Regions from separate parts of the Pyxidicoccus sp. M6 genome, predicted to be linked through region 3. Evidence: riboswitches for the same ligand, from Rfam matches in the RefSeq annotation. Region 3 holds a riboswitch; each other region holds the start of a gene.
The links. Region 3 has a riboswitch for cobalamin ahead of ACVTJA_RS03940 (energy-coupling factor ABC transporter permease). Riboswitches for the same ligand answer to the same signal wherever they lie in the genome.

Region 1 (4,269 bases), 2.6 Mb from region 3:
CCGGCGCGTGGGCCGAGGAGCCTCCGCGTCCTCCTCCGGCGGACGCCCCCATGGCTTCGGAGGCCGCGCATCAGGGGCCGTCCGTGCAGTGGGAGCTCATGGTGGGTGCCCAGGGCGCGCTGGACGGGTATGCCTCGACGGGGCACCAGGGGCTGCTGCTCGGGATGGGTTGGGAGGGCTCGGCGCTGCGCCTGCGCTTCCTGTTCCTCGCGGGCGTGCCGGACAACATCTACGACTCGCAGACGCACGTGAAGCTGGAGCAGTACACCTTCGGCTTCTGGCTGGACACGCCGGTGCTCCGCTCCGGGCCCGTGCGGTGGGGCGTGGGCGCGGGCGCGGGTCTGCTCGTCTTCGCGCGGTCCTCATTCGCGCTGACTCGGACTGTCGTGCCCTCGAATCCGCGCTTCATCCCCACGCTGCTCACCGGGCCGGACACCTCGGTGCGGTGGCGCCTGTCGCGGCTCTTCGCCGTGGAGGCCACCGCCGCCCTGGACTTCGTCGTCGGCCGGCCCATCCTGGGCTACGAGGACAGCACCTCCGGGGGGTTCATCCCGCTGCACCGCGGCTGGGTGGTGCAGCCCCGCCTGGCGGTCGCGTTCATGATTCTTCCATGAGTGGCGCTCCGCTTGCGGCTGCGCGAGAGTGAAAGGCGATGAACCGGACTTCCTCCGTGACGCGCGTCGGCTTCCGTGGGTGCCCTTCCTTCCGTCCTCGCGAGCTGCTCCTCGCGGGGCTCCTGCTGTGCGCGGCGGGCTGTGCCGTGGAGGACCGCGTGGCCAGCGTCGCCTACTTCGACGCAGGTTCCGGCACGTCTTCCGTGGACGACGCGGGGGCGGAGTCGGACTGGGATTCGGTTGAAGAGGGGGCGCTCCCCGACTGTTCCCCGGAGGCCGTGGACGCGGGCACGCCGTGTGCCGACGCGGGCGTGCGGGAGTAGACGCACCGTGCCACCGCGCGGGTGGGAGTGAGTCATACGGCTCGCCTGGCTCGCGAGGGCGGTTGTGTCCCACGAAAATGAACGTGAGGGGGTGTCCGGATGGAACCCCCATGCACAGGTTCGCTCCGCTCTCGTCGCGCTGGAGGAACGTGCCCGTGCTCCATCGCCTGTCCACCCTGGCTTCCCAGGTGCTTGTCGACCGTGAGGCGCTGCTGCGCACCCTGCGCTGGCCCGTGCTGGTGTGGGAGTCCGTGCCCGCGCCGCCGGCCCCGGTGGCGCGCTCCGAGGGACTGACGCAGACGGGGCGGCGGCCCCAGAGCCGCTCCGTGGAGCCGCTCGTCTTCGAGGTGCGGCCGCGTCCTCGCGGAGGCGTTTCCGAGGTGACAGTGGGCCGCGGCCCCGAGTGCGACATCATCCTGTCGGAGCCCACCGTGTCGCGCATGCACGCGCGTTTCCGGCAGGAGCCGCACACGGGGATGTGGAGCGTCACGGACCTGGGGAGCCACAACGGGACGTTCCAGGACGGGGTGTTGATTGTCCCGGGAAGGCCGGCGCCGCTCTTCGCTCGGGCCGCGTTGAGGCTGGGGGGAGTGGAGCTGGTGTTCCTCCAGGCGTGCGCCTTCGAGCAGTACGTGCGCGCGTCGTCCCAGCGCACCCCGGCTCGCTTGACGCGAGGGGTGTGAGTCCCTAGAAGGGGTGCGCCCTTGGGTGCCCATGTCGGGCCTTCAAGAGGGAAGCCGGTGCGAATCCGGCGCGGTCCCGCCACTGTGAACGGGCAGCCCTGAGGTCAGGGCCGGGGACTTCGGTCAGTCGCCACTCCGGCAGCGTCGCTCCGGGGGAAGGCGGAAGGCCCCTTCCGGAATGGCGCGGCGTGCGCCGGACTCCGGAGCCCGTCAGCCAGGAGACCTGCCCAGGGGTTCGACCGTGCCCTTCACCGGCACGGGCGGGTGGCCTTCTCTCTTCGATGGAGAGAGCGGAAGGCGGAGCATGCGGTGGACCTTCCTCGCCGGGCTCGTGGCGTGCCTGGTGCCCAACATCCCGCTCCTCGCGCACGCTCAGGCCACTGACGAGGGACAGGTGCGTGAGGCGCCGGGCGGCGATGCGGCGGCTTCCGCTCCAGTGCAGGGCTCCGCGGCGCGCTCGGCCGTGCTCGCGCCGGATTCCAGTTCGCCAGTCGTGAGCTCCGACCCGGAGCCGAGTCCTCGGAGCGATGCGCCAATACAGGCCGGTGAAGAGGCATCGGCGCGTGAGGCGTCGGGCCGTGAGCCCACGGTGGCCACGCCCACGGCGAGCGGGGCAGAACAGGAGTCAGCTCCCGCGGAGCCCTCCGCTTCGCGCACCACCGTGGTTCGCGGGAAGACACCTCCGCCTCCGGAGTCTCCGGAGCGCAGAGACCCCACGGGCGCCATCACCATCATCGACGCTCGCGAGCATGCGGGCGAGGCGCGTGACACGGCGGAGTTGCTCGCCGGCTCCGTGGGCCTGTCGGTGCAGGACTCCGGTGGTTATGGGCAGAGCAAGAGCCTGGTGGTGCGCGGCGCGGCGGCCAACGGTGTGCTCGTGTTCCTGGATGGCATTCCCCTCAACGGCGCGGGCGGCATGGCGGACCTGTCGCAGATTCCCGCCGCGCTGGTGGAGCGCTTCGAGGTCCTGCGCGGCGGCGCGGGTGCCCGGTATGGCTCGGGAGGCCTGGGCGGCGCGGTGAACATCATCACCCGCGCGCCCGGCTCGCACCTGCGCGCCAGCGGCGAGGTGACGTACGGGAGCTGGGACACGATGCTGGGCCATGTCGCCGCCACCGGTCCGCTGCTCGATGGGCAGGCGCTGCTGCTGGTGCATGCGGGGCGCTCGGATGGGGACTTCGCGTACGACGTGGATGAGCTTCCCGCGGTCGACGACAACCCGCTCACCTCGCAGGTGCGTGCGCGCAATGACGCGCGAGGCGGTGGCGGTCTGCTGCGCTACCGGCGGCGGCTGCCCGGTGGCTCCCGGTTGGATGCGCTCGCGGAGCTGTCGTTGGAGGACCGCTCCATCCCCGGCACGGTGCAGAACCCCCAGTCCTCCGGGAGGCAGGAGCTGGGTCGATTGTCCCTGGGCCTGCGCTGGTCGGGGCTTCTCGGCGACGTGGGGCAGGGGAGTGCTCGCGGCTTCTTCCGGCGCGACGGGCTGGAGGTGACGGGAGAGCTGCCGGGCGCGGGTGGTGCGCAGCGGCACTCCGTGGGCGGAGTGGAGCTGGAGGGGCGCCGGGCGCTCGGAGACATGCAGTCGCTGACCGTCACGGTGGCCTCGTCCGGTGAGGGCGTCACCGAGGCGCGGGACGGGCAGTCCGCTTCGTGGTGGCGTGCGAGCGTCATGGCCATGGACGAGCTTCGGCTCTTCGATGGCCGGGTGAATGTGGTGCCGTCGCTGCGGGTGGAACGGGTGGGGCCGTACTGGCTGCTGGCTCCGAAGCTGGGCACGTCCGTGTCGCTGGGCGGTGGCTTCGGAGTGCGCGCCAACGTCGGCCAGTCCCACCGCGCGCCTTCCTTCCTGGAGCTCTACATCCGTCAGGGCACGCTGCTCCCCAACCCGGGGCTCAAGCCCGAGCGTGCCCTGTACGCGGATGCGGCGGTGTCGTGGAGCTCCGCCTTTCGTGTTGAAGATGAGCCCGTGTGGAGCGTCACCGCCGGCGGCTTCGGTGCTCTGTACGAGAACCTGATTGCGTATGAGCTGTACCCGCCGCTGCTCGCGCGTCCGTACAACTTCGATGCGGCGCGCGTGTGGGGCGTGGAGCTGGAGGGCGAGGCGCATCCGCTCCCGTGGCTGTCCGCCAACGCCAGCTACACGTGGATGCGGACGCAGAACCGCTACGGTGACCCACGCTTCTTCAACATGGACCTGCCGTACCGGCCGCGACAGAAGTGGGTGGGCCGTGTGCGCGCGGGGCCGGACTGGCTCAATGCGCGCACCGAGGTGCTCCATCAGTCCTCGCAGTTCGTCAACCGCACGGGCTCGCGCAGCCTGCCGTCGCGCACGCTGTTGAGCGCGGGCGCGTCCAGCACCTTCCTGCATGGGCCGGACCTCACCCTGTCCGTGGAGGTGAAGAACCTCCTCGACGTGCGGGCCTATGACTTCACCGGTTTCCCGCTGCCGGGCCGCGCCGTGTACGCGACGCTCGCGGTGGCGCTCGACCGCGACGCTTCTTCCGCAGCCGCACCTTCTGCCTCTGAGGAATCGCATGCCTCGCCGCACTGAGTCAGGACGCGGGAACTCCCTGCGCTCCGAGCCGTTCCCTGAAGGGGAGGGGACGCGGAATGAACGTTCATTCCACCGAGGAGCCCCGCACTCCGCGC
Region 2 (4,269 bases), 2.6 Mb from region 3:
GCGGACGGAGAGCGTGTTCTCCCCCAGCGCCACCGTGTCGCCAGGGGCGAGGTTCTTCGAGCCCTGCAGCGGTGCGCCGTTGACCCGGCTGCCGTTGCGGCTGCCCAAATCCTCGATGCGCAGGGCGTCACCCTCGACGTACAGCCGGGCGTGACGTCGCGAGACGAGGTCGCCGCCGAGAACGATGTCGTTCTCGTCCGCACGGCCAAGGCTCGTCACGCCCTCGGGCAGATCGTAGGACGTGTCGAAGTAGCCGGGCCCGTTGATGATGATCTGCCACATCGAATGCCCGACATTACACGACTCTCCCGACTCTTGAGAGAAGGAGGTGAGCACCGGCCCCATCCAGGGGTGGATACGGACTCCCGGCGAGGAAAGCGGGGTCGCGTCATGACTGGCAGTGCGGGAGTGAGCCGGGGCTCCCCGGGTGGCTTCGTACTCAGCGCGGCCGGTCCACCTCCATCGCCTGCACGGGAGGTGGACCGGAGCTCACGGCGCGGCCCCCTGGAGGGGCTCGCCATTCACCACGGAGACGGCGTCCAGGTCGAAGCCGCCGGCCGTGCCGCCATAGCCATTCGCACCGGTGTCGGTGATGCGAACGAAGCGGGCACGGTCCAGTCCAACAGTGAACAAGTCGAAGCCGTCGCCGCCCGCCACGGCGGGGTCCGTGGCGCTGACGCCGTTGGCGGGGTTGGCCTGCACGGTGTGCACGCCGGCACAGCCCGGGTAGCCCGCGTCCGCGTCGTTGAAGGCACAGGGGAAGGCCTTCCACGTGACACCGTCGTTACTCACCTCCACCCGCCCCGTCTCCGCGTACGTCGCCCCGCCGGGGACGACGAAGGCATTCTCGAAGACGAGCAGGTCCACACCGGGCCCGTCGATGATGACGATGTCCGAGAAGCGCAGGGTGATGTGGCCCCCGCGCCCCAGCGAGAGCACGTCGAGCGAGCCGTTGTCCGGGCCCACCCCGGCGGGAGGCCCGAGCACCACGTCGGGGAAGCGGTCCTGACCGAAGCCGGCACCCTCGCCGGGCACGTACCCGACGACTTCGTCGGCGTACGTGTCCGCCGGGCGGACTCCGGCGTCGGAGCCCGCGTCGGTGCCGCTGTCCTGCGTCCCCGCGTCCGTCGCGGGCGTGGAGGGGCCGTCCTCGTCACCACAGGCGGCGAGGGACAGGAGCGCGGCGAGCGCCGCGCCCCAAGGCCACATCATGGAGCGGCGCGAGCTCACGGCTTCTGCTGGATGCGCACGAGGCGGCGGCCGTTCTTGTCATGCAGCCCCACGAGCAGGTCCTCGCCGAGCGACGACAGCAGCTCCACGGACGTGCACTGGTCCGCGTAGACGAGCACCGGCACGCGGTCGCCGACGGCCACGTCGCTGATGCCGATGGTGAGCGCGTAGCGCGACACGTCCGTGGAGATGAACTTGAAGCTCGAGTCGAAGGCGCCGCGGTTGAGCGCCACGCCGTTGCCGAAGGCCGTGACACCGCTGAAGTCGCTGCCCACCTCGAGCTTCGGCTGCGTGCCGAGGTCGATGGGCGTGCCCGAGGAGAGGGCCTGTGCCACCTTCGACGGAGCCACCGCGTGGGCCTGGTTCACGAAGTTGGGGTTCGCGGCATAGCCCAGCACGGCGATGCCGTTGGTCGCCACGGCGGTGTAGCCGCTCGCACCGGCGTTCGAGGGCAGCGTGGCCACCTTCGCGGAGGTGAACGGATTCTCGGACGTCACCAGGGCGTAGATGCCCAGGCCGTCGGACGTCTTGCCCACGCCACCGCCGTTGACCAGCAGCGCGGAGACAGCGTCCGAGGCGAAGGCAGCGACGGTGTAGTTCTTCGGCGCGGTGACATACGTCGAGTCGGCGGACGAGGCGAGGTCGTAGGCGACGATGGAGCCCGCGACGTCGGCCGTGGCGAGGGTGTAGCCCGCGAAGAGCCGCTTGCCGTCATGGGCGAGGAAGCCGCCGGAGTACACCCGCGTGGTGCCCGCGCGGTCCGTCGCGGAGACCACGTCGTAGAGCTTCGCGGAGGAGGGCTGGAGGTCGGGCCACGTGCCCAGCGAGTACAGCGCATCGTCCTTGCCGAGGGCCGCGGCACCGCGCACCGCGTAGAGCGAGTACGTGGGGCCCGGCGAGGACGTGACCGCCTTCACATCGTCCGGAATCGCGGGGGCCTCGGCCACCTGGAAGCCCGTCTGGAGCTTCAGCGTGCCCAGCTTCGCGTCGTACGTCGCGGTGACGCACGGGTCCGAGCCGGCGTCGGTGCCCGCGTCCGTTCCAGCATCCGTGCCCGCGTCCGTGCCCGCGTCCGTCGTGGGCTGCTCCTCGTCCAGGGGGACGGTGGAGCACTTCTCGCTGCGGCACACCCACTGCTCGCCCTCGGGGGGCTGGCCATTGTCGGCGCGGCAGTCGAAGGCATCCACGCACTCGGGGCGGCAGCCGGTGGCGGTCAGGGCCAGGGCGAGCGTGGCCACGGCGAGCGCCGCGGGCATCGTCCAGGGTGCGGCGCGCTTCAGGTCGGCGGTCTTCATCGGCGTCCTGCTTCCTCTCCGCCCCCCACGGGCGGGTTGGGCCTCGAGGCGAGGAGCGGGACGAAGGCAGGGCCCCGGACGCGCATGACGCGTGCGGGCGGATGCCTCCGTCGCCTCCCCTCGGAGGCTTCGGTGATGTCCGTGCCACGGGCACGGGTCTTCGGCAGGTCTTCGGACTCGCAGGCGCGGGAGCCCGGGAGGGCACCCACCTACTGGCCGTCGCTTCCCGGCCCTTCGTGGACCAGTGCGTCTCGACGGCGTTCGTTCCTGCTCACCGCTGCGGGGCAGTCCCGGATTCACACCGGGTTCCCTTGAGCCACCGTGGCATCACGGAGGCACCGAGGACGGGCGGGAAGTACGGCGGGTGGCGGGCGTTGTCAATGCTCGGACAGGGCACCGCCGTCCGCTGGCGCACCGTCAGACCTGCCCCAGCCGGACCCTCCGACGCAGCAGGACGAGGAAGAGCGGACCTCCGAGGAGCGCGGTGACGACGCCCACGGGAAGGTCCTGGCTGAAGAGGGGAAAGGCCAGCCGCGCCAGCAGGTCCGAGAGCAGCAGGAAGGCCGCGCCTCCCAGCGCGGACAGCGGTATCAGCAGCCGCTGGTCCGGGCCGAAGACGAGCCGCAGCAGGTGCGGGACGATGAGGCCCACGAAGCCGATGAGCCCGGTGAGGGCCACCGCGCCGGCCACGCTGGCGCTGGAGGCCAGCAGCAGCCAGCGGCGGGTGGCGGCCACCGGCACGCCGAGCGAAGTGGCATCGTCGTCGCCGAGCGACAGGAGGTTGAGCCGGCCGGACAGCGCCCACATGACGCCGATGGCAACGGCCTGGAGCAGCGCGGAGAGGACCAGCGTGTCCACCTGCTCGATGTTCAGCGCGCCCACGAGCCGGTAGAGGATTTCGCCGAGCCGGTCCGGAGCGGACAGCGTCTTCAGCAGGGTGATGGCGGCGGAGGCGAAGGAGTTGAAGATGACGCCGGTGAGGAGCGCGGCGTAGGGCGCGCGGGTCGATGCTCCACGACTGACGGAGAGGACGAAGAGGATGGACGCGCCCGCGCCGAGGAAGGCGAAGAGCGCGGGGGCGGACAGGCGGGCCAGCGCCTCGCCCATGCCGGGGGCCGCCTCGCCCACGGTGGCGAGGCCCAGCGTGAGCGCCAGCGTGGAGCCGAGCGCGGCGCCGCCGGAGACACCGAGCACGAACGGGTCCGCCAGCGGGTTGCGCAGGAGCCCCTGGAGCGTGCAGCCCGAGGCGGCGAGCCCCGCGCCGACGATGGCGCCGAGCAGCGCGCGAGGCAGGCGGATGGAGCCGAAGATGAGCGCGTCGACGGAAGCCGGGTCCGTCAGCGCGGCGATGAGGGAGATGGGCTGCTCGCCGAAGCGCACGGCCAGGGCGAAGGAGACAAAGGCCAGCGCGAGGAAGGCCCCGAGGAGCGCGAGGACTCGCGAGGCACGGAAGCCGTAGGCGCGCTCCCGCGAGGAAGTCATGGGAGCGCCGCTCACCGCTTGGGCCGCATGAGGACGTAGCGCCGCGTGCTGCCGTCCACCACGACGGTGGCGACGACCTGCCACCCCTCCGCGCCGAGCTGCTGCAATTGCACGAGGTCCACCTCCGGGTCCTCGCGCCGCAGGAACATGTACTCCACGGCCTGCACGGACGGAGGAGCGGGAGGCGCGGCGACGGGCGCGGGAGCCTCCGCGGGCGCGGCCTTGCGATTGGACGCGTTCACGCGGGTCGAGGACGCACGCG
Region 3 (4,269 bases):
TTTTGCAACTGTAGCTACAAATGTTACAGGCGCTGAAAACGACGAAACGCCACGTCCCGCGCAGGAGCGCGGGACGCGGCGCGAGAACCGTGTATCAGTTCTTGCTGGCCTCGACGAAGCCCGCGGAGTCCTCGAAGAAGTGGTACTCGAGGATCTTGCCGTCCTTGACGACGACCTTGAGGGCCCAGTCGCTGGCATAGGGCTTGCCGGTGGTGCGGATGTTGTGGACGAAGGCGCCGCTCGCGAAGGCGACGTTGCCCTCACCGATGACGGAGTCCACGGAGAACGCCTTGGTGTCGAAGTTCTTCCCGAGGTTGGTCACGAAGTCCTTCGCGCCCTGCTGGCCGCTGTAGGAGCCGTGCAGCTGGGTGCCCTTGCGCTCGCCCTTGCGGACGGCGGTGATGACGGCGTCCTTGTGGAACGAGTTGACGACGCCCTCGCCGTCACCCTTGCCGAAGGCCTCGAAGAAGCCCTTCACGACGTCGGCGGCGCTCTTGGTGGCGGTGTTGGCGGCAGCAGCGGTGGTCATTTCCTTGTCCTTCTTGGTGGTGGCAGCGGCGGGCGGGTTCTTGCCCTCGGCCGCGGCCGTGGTGTGAATGGAGAGGGCGAAGACGATGGCGGTAAGGGTCAGCTGGACCTTCATTGTGGACTCCTGAAGCTGGGGCACACGCCTGCCCGGGCCGGGGGGCCCCGAGGCAAGCGATTGCCGGGTCGGTTCGCGCCGAGGCGCGAGATCACACACTCATTCGCACACGCTCCCGCGAGAGCGCAGGGTGTGTGTGAACGGGTTGACGGAGTGCATAGTAGGGGCCGCGGATGCGACGAACAATGACCGAAACGCTCGCTTTTCAGTCCAAAAGTCTCAGCCCGGTGGATGCACGGTGGGATGCGCTATTGTACGCCCCGGCCTATTAAGGTGGGGACCATGGACGTACTCGCGAACGTGCTGGGCGTGACCCAACTGGGTAACACGATGCTCTGTCAGTCGGAGCTCCTGTCGCCATGGGGGCTCGACATCAAGGCGAACACGAAGACGGCCGTGCACCTCGTGCAGCGGGGCGTGTGCTGGCTCCGGCTCGAAGGGGAGAAGGAGCCGATGCGGCTCGTGCCCGGCGACGTGGCGCTCGTGGGCAGCGGCGTCCGCCACTTCATGACGGACGACCCGGGCACGCGGGCGGAGCCGTGGGAAGAGGCGCTGGAGAAGGCGAAGCTGCGCCTCGCCGCGCTGCCGCCGAACGCCTCCGCGGACACCACGGTGCTCCTGTGCGCGGCCTACGAGTTCGAGCAGGACGGGCAGCACCCGCTGCTGGCGCTGTTGCCCAAGCTGATCCGCCTCAACGTGGACTACACGGAGGAGGGCGGCCAGTTCCAGGCGCTGGTGCGGCTGCTGGCCCACGAGTCGGGGCGCAAGCTGCCGGGCTCGGAAATCGTCATCCCGCGGCTGGTGGACAGCCTGTTCGTCTACATCGTGCGGGCGTGGATGGCGAGCCAGCCGGTGGGCGCCGGAGGCTGGTTCGGCGCGCTGAGGGACCCGCAGATTGGGCGCGCGCTGTCGCTCATCCACGAGAATCCGGAGCTGCCGTGGACGGTGGAGAGCCTGGCGGCGAGGGTGGCGCTGTCCCGGGCGGCCTTCGCGCGGCGCTTCGTGGAGCTCGTGGGCGAGCCGCCGCTGAAGTACCTGACGCGGTGGCGGATGAGCCTCGCCGCGAAGATTCTGAAGACGACGACGGAGTCCGTGGATGTCGTCGCGGCGCGCGTGGGGTACGACTCGCCGACGGGCTTCGGCAAGGCGTTCCAGCGCTACCTGCGCGTCGCGCCGGGCCGCTACCGCTCGGCGAGCCATCCGGAGCGTGTGGCGGACGTGGAGCACGAGGACGAGGCGGCGAACGAGTCCGAGGAGCTCTCCGAGCAGGAGTCGGTGGCCTCGCTCCCTCCGGCCGCAGCGGCGCCGCCGAGGGTGCTGCGCGTGGTCTCCGGACGGGACAGCCGCCTGCCGCGCTGAGGCGGAGAATGTCTGTCAATGCAGTGCCGTGGCTGGTGCAACCTGGTCAACGGGAGGCGTGTTCGTTGACAAGTGCCTCGCGGCTCCGTTATCTGCGCGGCCACAACTGAATCGCCGCCTGGGGTGCCCACGACGGGCATAACAGGGAAGCCGGTGTGAATCCGGCGCGGTCCCGCCACTGTGAGTGGGTGAGGCCGCTTCCACGAAGTGCCACTGGGTGCAGCAGGTGCCCGGGAAGGCGGAAGCGGCGCGGGGAGTCCTCCTCGAAGTCCGAGGAGCCCTCCGCAACCCATGAGCCAGGAGACCTACCCCAGGCAAAACGACTGACCCTCTCCGTGGACTGAGAGGAGGTTGCCATGCGCTGGGTGCATGGGCGCTGGAACGGTGCGAACCGTCCCGCTCCCGTCGACGACCGTCTCCTGTCTCGCGTGTGCGGAGCACCGCTCGTGCTCGCCGCGTTGCTGCTGTTGCCCGCGCGTGCGCATGCGATGCACCTGGCGGAGGGCGTACTGCCCCTGCCATGGGCCGCCGGTTGGACTGTCACGATGCTGCCCCTCGTGGCGCTCGGGGTGCGCGCGCTGCGGCGGCGCTCGGCGGAGGACCCCGTCTTCGGGCCGTTCCTCGCGATGCTCGCGGCGGCGGTGTTCGTCATCTCGTGCATGCCGGTGCCGGTGCCCACGGCGGGCACGTGCAGCCACCCGGTGGGTACGGGGCTGGCGGCGGTGCTGGTGGGGCCGGTGCTCACGGTGCTCGTCACGCTGGTGGCACTGTTGCTCCAGGCACTGTTCCTCGCGCACGGCGGGCTGACGACGCTGGGCGCGGACGTGTGGAGCATGGGGATTGCCGGTGGGTTCGCCGGGTGGCTCGCGTTCCGCGCGCTGAGGAAGCTCGATGTGCCGCTGTGGGGGGCGGGGTTCGTCGCGGGGCTGGTGGCGGACTGGGCGACGTATGCGACGACGGCGTTCGAGTTGGCTTCGGCGCTGCACGGGGAGGAGGGGCTGGGACGGGCCTTCACGGCGGTGGCGCTGGCCTTCGTGCCGACGCAGTTGCCGCTGGGGTTGCTGGAGGCCACGCTGACGGCGGGAGCGCTGGTGTTCATCTCGCGGCGGCGTCCGGCGCTGCTGGCATTCGGTGCCGCCGCGCAGCCTCCGGTGTCGCCGTGACGGCCGCGCCGCAGGGATGGCCTGGAGTGGACGAGCACGTGGTGCGCCCGTACGCGGAAGCCGCGGGCCGCACGCCCGCGCCGCTCTTTCCGCAGCCCGAGGGGGATGTGCTGCTCTTCGCCTTCCTCGTGGCGGGGCTCATCGGTGGCTGGGTGCTGGGGTACAGCTACCGCGCCCTCTTCGTGGAGGGAGGCCGCCGTGGTGCGTGAGCCTCCCGCGTGGGTGCGTGGGCTCGATGCGCGGGTGAAGCTGGGCATTGCGCTCATGCTCCTCGTCGCGGGGCTGGGCGGTCCACTGCCGTGGGCGCCGCTCGCGGTTGCGGCCGGCACGGGAGCGCTCGGGCTTGCGTGGGGGCGGAGTGTCTCTCGTGTGGCGCGTGGGTTCGGTGCGGCGCTGCTGGCGGGAGCGCTCGCGGCCGCGCTGCATGCAGTCCTTGGTACTCGGCTCGGAGTGGCGGCGGGGTGGCTACTGGGCGCGCGCATGGCGGCGGGCGTCGCCGTGTTCGGACTCTTCTCGCACCTGACGCCTCCGTGGGACTTCGCGCATGCGCTCCGGAGACTCGGAGTGCCGGACGTGTTCACGGAGCTGCTGGCGCTCTCGGCGCGGTACGCCCGCGTCTTCGAGGGCGCGGCACGCACGGCGCGTGAGGCGCAGTTGGTGCGTGGGGGCTACAGCGGTACGCGGCGTTCGCTCGAGTCGATGGGTGCGCTGGCGGGGCTCACGCTGGTGCGGGCTTTCGACCAGGCGTGTGCCACCGCCGAGGCACGTGCGGCGCGTGGAGTCGGGGGCCGGCTGTGACGGTGCGCCTGGGTGTGGAGGCCATCGGTGCGGGGCCCGTGGGCACTCGTGCAGTCCTCACTGGCGTGTCCTTGGAGGCTCGGGCCGGAGAAGTCGTCGCGCTTCTCGGCGCCAACGGTTGCGGCAAGACGACGCTGCTGCGCACGCTGATGGGTCTTCTTCCTGAACGGAGTGGGCGGACGCTGCTCGACGGTGCACCCCTTGGGCGGGGCGCTGCGGCGCGAGCGGCGGCGGGTGTGGCGCTCGCCTTCCAGAATCCCGACGACCAGCTCTTCGGCGCGACGCTCGAAGAGGACGTGGCGGCGG

Region 1: it holds a riboswitch for cobalamin, as region 3 does, so the genes downstream of both, ACVTJA_RS46030 (TonB-dependent receptor plug domain-containing protein) here and ACVTJA_RS03940 (energy-coupling factor ABC transporter permease) in region 3, are expected to answer to the same signal.
Region 2: it holds a riboswitch for cobalamin, as region 3 does, so the genes downstream of both, ACVTJA_RS46000 (hypothetical protein) here and ACVTJA_RS03940 (energy-coupling factor ABC transporter permease) in region 3, are expected to answer to the same signal.

What each region holds. Positions count from the first base shown of each region.
Region 1 is NZ_CM145714.1:11,706,805-11,711,073, reverse strand. Features, by position in the region: gene ACVTJA_RS46045 (hypothetical protein) at 1-614, shown strand, start outside; gene ACVTJA_RS46040 (hypothetical protein) at 653-937, shown strand; gene ACVTJA_RS46035 (FHA domain-containing protein) at 1,048-1,620, shown strand; cobalamin riboswitch at 1,627-1,865, shown strand; gene ACVTJA_RS46030 (TonB-dependent receptor plug domain-containing protein) at 1,925-4,171, shown strand.
Region 2 is NZ_CM145714.1:11,698,837-11,703,105, forward strand. Features, by position in the region: gene ACVTJA_RS45990 (FHA domain-containing protein) at 1-282, opposite strand, end outside; gene ACVTJA_RS45995 (cell surface protein) at 490-1,212, opposite strand; gene ACVTJA_RS46000 (hypothetical protein) at 1,227-2,525, opposite strand; cobalamin riboswitch at 2,671-2,883, opposite strand; gene ACVTJA_RS46005 (FecCD family ABC transporter permease) at 2,943-4,007, opposite strand; gene ACVTJA_RS46010 (hypothetical protein) at 4,019-4,269, opposite strand, start outside.
Region 3 is NZ_CM145714.1:914,093-918,361, forward strand. Features, by position in the region: gene ACVTJA_RS03930 (nuclear transport factor 2 family protein) at 95-643, opposite strand; gene ACVTJA_RS03935 (cupin domain-containing protein) at 926-2,002, shown strand; cobalamin riboswitch at 2,107-2,329, shown strand; gene ACVTJA_RS03940 (energy-coupling factor ABC transporter permease) at 2,359-3,165, shown strand; gene ACVTJA_RS03945 (hypothetical protein) at 3,192-3,374, shown strand; gene ACVTJA_RS03950 (energy-coupling factor transporter transmembrane component T family protein) at 3,364-3,963, shown strand; gene ACVTJA_RS03955 (energy-coupling factor ABC transporter ATP-binding protein) at 4,029-4,269, shown strand, end outside.